Regions from separate parts of the Mesorhizobium sp. M7A.F.Ce.TU.012.03.2.1 genome, predicted to be linked through region 1. Evidence: predicted binding sites of a transcription regulator. Region 1 holds the regulator's gene; the other holds the start of a gene.
What was found. The regulator PhoB, encoded in region 1, activates phosphate uptake and scavenging genes when phosphate is short. The targets are predictions, from matches to a motif close to TGTCATNNANCTGTCAT.
Positions count from the first base shown of each region.

Region 2: the regulator PhoB is predicted to act here: its motif matches at 1,381-1,397, upstream of ppk2 (polyphosphate kinase 2).

Region 1 is NZ_CP034779.1:2,524,251-2,528,094, forward strand. It holds gene pstB (phosphate ABC transporter ATP-binding protein PstB) at 1-480, shown strand, start outside; gene phoU (phosphate signaling complex protein PhoU) at 507-1,214, shown strand; gene phoB (phosphate regulon transcriptional regulator PhoB) at 1,231-1,920, shown strand; gene EJ079_RS12195 (ROK family protein) at 1,937-3,184, opposite strand; gene xylF (D-xylose ABC transporter substrate-binding protein) at 3,455-3,844, shown strand, end outside.
Region 2 is NZ_CP034779.1:5,584,887-5,588,730, reverse strand. It holds gene EJ079_RS27775 (hypothetical protein) at 1-7, opposite strand, end outside; gene EJ079_RS27770 (aldo/keto reductase) at 184-1,227, opposite strand; gene ppk2 (polyphosphate kinase 2) at 1,505-2,425, shown strand; gene EJ079_RS27760 (dihydrofolate reductase family protein) at 2,474-3,121, opposite strand; gene EJ079_RS27755 (HepT-like ribonuclease domain-containing protein) at 3,358-3,708, opposite strand; gene EJ079_RS27750 (nucleotidyltransferase domain-containing protein) at 3,708-3,844, opposite strand, start outside.

The DNA of each region.
Region 1 (3,844 bases):
CCCAATCCGTTCCCCAAGTCGATCTACGAGAACGTCGCCTATGGCCCGCGCATCCACGGATTGGCCAAGCGCAAGGCCGACATGGATCAGATCGTCGAGTCGAGCCTGAAGAAGGCGGCAATCTGGAACGAGGTGAAGGACCGTTTGCAGGAACCTGGCACGGGTCTTTCCGGTGGCCAGCAGCAGCGTCTGTGCATTGCACGCGCCATCGCCGTGTCGCCCGAGGTGATCCTGATGGACGAGCCGTGTTCGGCGCTCGATCCGATCGCCACTGCTCGCGTCGAGGAACTGATCGACGAACTGCGCCAGAACTATACGATCGTCATCGTCACCCATTCGATGCAGCAGGCAGCGCGCGTGTCGCAGCGCACCGCGATGTTCCATCTAGGCTATCTGGTCGAGGAGGGCGCCACCGACAAGATGTTCACCACCCCCGACGACAAACGCACCCAGGACTACATCACCGGCCGGTTCGGCTGAGCTCAGGCATATGAGGGACGAAGATCATGGGTGAACATACCGTTGCATCTTTCGATGAGGATCTGGAGCAGATCAGCCAGCTGATCCGCGACATGGGCGATCTCGCCCGCTCGATGGTCAGTGGCTCGACCAAGGCTTTGCTCAATTCGGACAATGCGCTGGCGCAGCGCGTGGTTTCCGACGATGCCATCATGGATGCCCGCCAGCGCGAGCTGGACGATCGCGCCATCACGCTGATCGCCAAGCGCCAGCCAATGGCCAACGATCTGCGTGCGGTGGTCGGTTCGATCCGCATGGCCGGCGACCTCGAGCGCATCGGCGACCTTGCCAAGAACATCGCCAAGCGCGTCGGCACTGTCGGGCTGAGCGTCACGCCGCACGATCTTTCGCATTCGATCGACGCGATGGCGCAGCTGGTGCTGATCCAGGTGCAGGGGGTCGTCGACGAGTATGCCGCCGCTGACGCGGCAGCGCTTGCCACGCTCAGAAACAATGATGAACGCATCGACGTCAAATACACCTCGGTGTTCCGCGAGCTGCTGACCTACATGATGGAAGATCCCCGCAACATCACGGCGTGCACGCACCTGTTGTTTTGCGCCAAGAACCTCGAGCGGATCGGCGACCACGTGACCAACATCGCCGAAAATGCCTACTATGTTTTGACCGGCACGCAGCTGCCAGCCAATCGTCCGAAGCAGGACGAGACGGCAATGTCCGCGCCAGCGGCATAACAGGGGTGACCAGCCGATGATCGCACCACGCATCATGGTGGTGGAGGATGAGGAGCCGCTAGGCGTGCTGCTCCGCTACAATCTTGAATCCGAAGGTTACCAGGTCGAGGTGGTGACGCGCGGCGATGAGGCCGAAATCCGGCTGCAGGAGAACGTTCCCGATCTTCTGGTGCTCGACTGGATGGTGCCTGCGGTTTCGGGCATCGAACTCTGCCGGCGCCTGCGAATGCGTCCCGAGACCGAGCGGCTGCCGATCATCATGCTGACCGCGCGAGGCGAGGAAAGCGACCGCGTGCGCGGCCTGTCGACCGGCGCCGACGACTATCTGGTCAAGCCCTTCTCGACGCCAGAGTTCATGGCCAGGGTCAAGGCGCTGCTGCGCCGGGCCAAGCCGGAAGTGCTGTCCAGCGTGCTAAAGGTCGGCGATATCGTGCTCGATCGCGAGTCGCACCGTGTCTATCGCAAGAAGAGCGAGATCCGGCTTGGGCCGACGGAATTCCGCCTGCTCGAATTCATGATGCGCCATCCAGGCCGCGTGTTCTCGCGCAGCCAGCTGCTCGACAATGTCTGGGGCGAGACGATCTACATCGACGAGCGCACGGTCGACGTGCATGTCGGCCGGCTGCGCAAGGCGGTCAACAATGGCCGTATGCCTGATGTCATCCGCACGATCCGTGGGGCCGGATACGCCATCCGAGAGGACTGAACTCCCTCGTTTGAACTCACGCCACGTTCTTGCCGCCGAAACCGGATCTCGCCTGCACGCCCGGCGCAAAAATCTCCTGATCGACGAAGATCAGCGCCCGCATGGCGCAGCCCTCGCGGATCAGCGGCAGTTCGTTCGGCTCGGTGTCGAAGGAAATCGATTTGGAATGCTGGCCGCCGGCGGTCTGGGCAATCGCTTGCCGCAATGCCGGCTCGATCAGGTCGAAGGCGGCGGCGCTGACACCGACCATGGCGACCGGCGCCGGATCGATCAGCGCGAACAGGCTGCCGAGGCCGTAGCCGAGCGCTTCGCCGGCCTTGCGATAGGCTTCCCGTTCGGGTCCGTCACCTTCGCGGGCCGCGGCAGCCAGGGCGCGCATGTCGGCGTCGCTGACATCGGCAACGGGTTCTGCATCCTCGCCCATCTGCCTGGCGTTGCGCCAGATGGCGTAATTGCCCGCATAGGCTTCGACGCAGCCGCGCCGTCCGCAGCGACATAGCGCGCCGTTCGGCCGATGGATCATGTGGCCGAATTCGCCGCCCGAAGAATGGGTGCCGGTGAACAATTCGCCCTTCAGCACCAGTCCCATGCCGATGCCGTGCGACAAAAGGATAGCGATGAAATCGTCGCGGTAACGATCGGGGTCGCGCCAGCGCAGCGCCACCGCCATCATGTTGCAGTCGTTCTCCATTATGGCAGGGATGCCGAACTGGTCTTCGAATATGTCAGCGAAGGCGATGTCGGTGTGCGGCGTGATCGGCGACCACAGCATGGCGCGGGCACGGGTGTCGGTGATGCCCTGGATGGCCAGCGCGATGCGGGCGATGCTGCGCACGTCCAGGTCGGGATCTGCCAGGCGGCGCCGCACGATGGCCGTGCATTCCCCGATCAGCGACTCGCGCGACATCGTCAGCGTGTCCAGCCGGCGCTGTTCCTCGGATATTACCTGGCCGGCATAGTCGATGACGGCGACGGAGAGGAAGTTCAGCGACAGCACCACGGTCATTACCGCGGCCGCTTCCGGATTGAGACTGAGGCCGACCTGCGGCCGGCCGCGTTTGAGTGAGCCGGCCTCGCTCGGCTTGCTTTCGGTCAGGATGCCTTCGACGATCAGGTCCGCTGAAATCGCCGAGATGGTCGAATGGCTGAGGCTTGTGGTCGCGGCGATCTCGGTTCGCGACGGCTGTCCGGCGCGGCGCACTGCCGCGATCACCATGGCGCGGTTGCGGCGGCGCAGATCGTCGTGGCGGATTCCGACCGACATGTTCTTTCATATCCTCCCGGTCGCCGCGGTTCCTCCTGCCCCTGGAACGCTGTCGGTGACGCCGGTAAATACTGGCAGAAGCTGCAGGCCGTGTCATTTATTTATTCCGAGACTCGAAAAAAACTCGAAATGACATCAAAATCCATCAGAATCGATGTTGACAGCGTTCGGGCGTTGGCCCAGTATTTTTTCGAGGCTCGAAAAAATAGAGCCTCTGTGCCGGCCCTCGGGTCAGTTTGGTCGCGCCATACGCGGCGCAGGGAGGATAATATGAAAAGATTCACGGCCGCCATCCTGGCGGGTGCCGCCATGTCGCTGACGCTCGCGTCTGTCGCGCAGGCGAAGGACAAGGTCGTCGGCGTTTCGTGGTCCAACTTCCAGGAAGAACGCTGGAAGACCGACGAAGCCGCCATGAAGACGGCGATCGAGGCCGCTGGCGACAAGTACATCTCCGCCGATGCGCAGTCCAATCCCGGCAAGCAGCTTACCGATGTCGAAAGCCTGATCTCGCAGGGCGCTAATTCCCTGATCATCCTGGCGCAGGACGCTTCGGCCATCGGCCCGGCCGTGCAGAAGGCGCTGGACGAAGGCATTCCGGTCGTCGGCTATGACCGGCTGATCGAGAACAAGGACGTCTTCTATCTGACCTTCGACAACAAG
Region 2 (3,844 bases), 3.1 Mb from region 1:
GCGCCATATCGGCTCCTTTTCACTGCCTTGCGGCTCTGGTCCTGCCTAGGAGCATTAGCCGTCAAACACAACAGCTGAAGCGATAGTGCGTCGATGATGGCCAGGCTTGCAAGATGTGCGTTGCAATGAAGAGGCCAGGTTCATCATTGCGGCGGCCGATACCTATCGCCATCGATTTGCCGGTCAGATGCCGCTTCGGTCAATCACCAGATCGGCGGCACCAAAACGGTCCTTTGCCGTCAGCTGCTGGTGCCAGTAGGGATAGAGCAAGGGTGGCCGGCTGACCGCGTCGAGGCGCTCGCGCTCCTCGCCGGAGAGCATCAGGCTTGCCGCCGCGATGTTGTCCCGGAACTGCGTTTCCGTCCTGCCGCCGATCACCAGCGAACTGACGGCCGGCCGGCCAAGCAGCCAGGCCAGCGCCACCTGCGCTGCCGACACGCCGCGCTGCGCGCCGATCTCGACAAGCACGTCGACGATCCGCCACAGCCGGTCCTCGTCGCGGATCGGCGGTTCGGACCAGCCGGCAAGCTGGCGGGCGGTGGGGCTGTCGCGGCGGTATTTGCCGGACAGCAATCCGCCGGCAAGCGGGCTCCAGACCAGGACGCCCAACCCCTGGTCGACGGAAATCGGCAGCAGTTCGTACTCCGCCTCGCGCGCTTCCAGCGTGTAATGGATCTGCTGCGTGACGAAGCGCGGCTGATGATGGCTGTCGCTGATGCCGAGCGCCTTCATCACCTGCCAGCCGGAATAATTGGAGCAGCCGACATAGCGGATCTTGCCCTGGGCAACCAGCGTGTCGAGCGCGCCGATGGTTTCCTCCAGCGGTGTCACGCCATCCCATTCGTGCAGGAAATAGATGTCGATGACGTCTGTCCTGAGCCGCTTCAGGCTTTTCTCGCATTCGCGGATCAGGTGATGGCGTGACAGGCCTTCATCGTTCGGGCCTTTGCCGATCCGCATCCGTGCCTTGGAGGCGATCAGCACGTCGCCCTTGCGCTTGCCGCCGAGCGCTTCGCCGATGATTTCTTCGGAAATGCCATTCGAATAGACGTTGGCGGTGTCGATGACATTGATGCCGGCGTCGATGCAGAGGTCGATCATGCGGCGCGCTTCGTCGAGGTCGGTCTTGCCGACAGCCGAAAACGCGCCGGCGCCGCCGAAAGTCATGGTGCCCATGGTCAGCGTCGATACTTTCAGGCCGGAACGGCCGAGTGTGCGGTATTCCATGTCGATCCTCGCGATTGCGTTGGAAAAGGGGCTGGGGAGGGTGCCCGAATGTGGCCGCTATTTGTAGGACAATTTGCGCGACTTGTCGCCATGCCAGGACGCCGGATCGATCATGCCTGGCGGGATTGGCAGCGGCGGCGATCACGCTCGGGCTGCAATAAAACCGTCATTGCAGGCCTATATTGAAGTCGGCTCAGGCGTTGCCGTTCCGGGCTGTAAGCCGGAGTTTGGGGCGCCGGACGTGGATCGACAGAGCTTGCAAGTGGAGCAGCCGATAATGACCGAGCTAAAACAGAATTCTCCGGCCAGGGATTGGCTTGAAGCCGAGCTCGCCGACACGCTCGACGAAGACTATGAGCTCGAAATGTCGGAGCCGGCGCTGTCGATGGAGATCGCCAAGATCTACAAGAACTCGCATCCGCCTTCGATCGATCGCATGCAATATTTTCGCGACCTGATCACCCTGCAGTCCGAATTGATCAAGCTGCAGTCCTGGGTCGCCTACCACAAGAAGAAGCTGGTGGTGATCTTCGAGGGACGCGATTCGGCCGGCAAGGGCGGTGTCATCAAGCGCATCACCCAGCGGCTTAACCCGCGCATCTGCCGTGTCGTGGCACTGCCGGCACCGACCGAGCGCGAAAAGTCGCAATGGTATTTCCAGCGCTATGTCCCGCATCTGCCGGCCGGCGGCGAGATCGTGCTGTTCGACCGCTCATGGTACAACCGCTCGGGCGTCGAGCGGGTGATGGGCTTTGCCCAGCCCGATCAGGTCGAAGAATTCTTCCACGACGTGCCGGAGTTCGAGCGCATGCTGGTCCGCTCGGGCATTACCGTGGTCAAATACTGGTTCTCGATCACCGACGAGGAACAGCAGATGCGCTTCCTGATGCGCATCCATGATCCAATGAAGCAGTGGAAACTGTCGCCGATGGATCTGCAGTCGCGTGTGCGCTGGGAGCAGTACACCAAGGCCAAGGAAGAGACCTTCGCCCGCACCAACATCCCGGAAGCGCCTTGGTTCATCGTCGAGGGCAACGACAAGAAGCGCGCGCGGCTGAACTGCATCGACCATCTGCTCAAGCAGCTGCCTTACGAGGAAGTGCCGCACGAGGAGATCACTTTGCCGGAGCGCGTCTTCAACCCCGAATACGAGCGCCAGGTGCTGCCGCGCGAGCTCTACGTGCCGGAGAAGTATTGATGGATCGCTCCCTTCTCCCCGTATAGTGACGGGGAGAAAAAGCTGTAACTACGCCCGCTTGATGGTGACGTGCGTGGCAAGCGGCGTCGCCACCTGCTCGCTGCAGATATAGCCCAGCTTGAGCATATCGAGGCCGGCGAAAAGGTTCTCGCCCGAGCCGAGCAGCACCGGCGCGATCGCCAGATGCATCTCGTCGATCAGTTTTTCCTGCAGATATTGCCGGATGGTGGCGACGCCGCCGCCGACCCGCACGTCCTTGCCGCCAGCGGCAGCCTTAGCCTGTTCAAGAGCTGAATGGATACCGTCAGTGACGAAGTGGAAAGTCGTGCCGCCCTCCATCGTGATCGGTTCCCGCTTGTGATGGGTGAGCACGAAAACCGGCACATGATAGGGCGGGTTGTCGCCCCACCAGCCCTTCCAGCTGTCGTCAGGCCACTCGCCGCGGATCGGCCCGAACATGTTGCGGCCGAGGATCCAGGCGCCGACATTCTCGAAGCTGCGCGCCGCGAACGCCTCGTTGACGTCGGTGGTGCCGCCATCTTGTCCGAGCACCTTCTCGCGGAAGGTGCAGGTGTCGACAAACCACTTGTGCAAGGATTCCCCACCGACGCCGAGAGGATTTTGCAGATCCTGATCGGGACCGGCGCCATAGCCGTCGAGCGACAGGGTGAAAGCGTTGACGCGAAGTTTGGACATGCGAGCCTCCTCGATAACCGATTGTATTTTGCAAGCAGTTGTTTGTAGCAAGCTGATTGTGAATTGCAACCGGTATTTTCAAAGAACTTTGCCGCACCGCACGTGCAGAGCAGAAAGATCCGGCAGTCTCGACGCGAGCAAATGTTCCGTTGCCATGCAATTGCTTATGACGAGAGAAATATCGCGGTTCCTTCCTTGCGACGCGAACAGGATGCTGCCGCAAGTGTCAGCCACAACTATCGGCGCTGCGACGCTTCGAGCATACGTTCGACAGCAAGACGCAGTGGCGGCAGGCTGTCGGTCACCACCGCCCATACTATCGCACCGGAGGTTTTGTGATATTCGTGACGCAAAACGTTGCCTATCCCACGAACTTGTTTCCATGGAATCTCGGGAGCAAGGGCTGCCAAATCATCGGGAATGTGGCGGGCAGCTTCGGAAATGATTTCGATCCCGCGCTCGATGCCATGTCGGAGCAGCCAGTCGCTATTTGAAGTCATCCAGCGTCTTGCCCGCGGCGGCAGCAAGATGCCGTCCAGGGCCTCCATGATTTCGGCTAGAATCGGTTCGATCCGGCGCACTGCCATCAAAATATGCGCACAGCAGATTGTTCGATGTCGGCCTTCAAGATGGGATTGAGGCTGTCGCGGGTGGTGATATCGATCTCCGCTGACATCTTCTCCTCAAGAAATTGCTTGATGCCGACCAGATCAATCAGCGAAA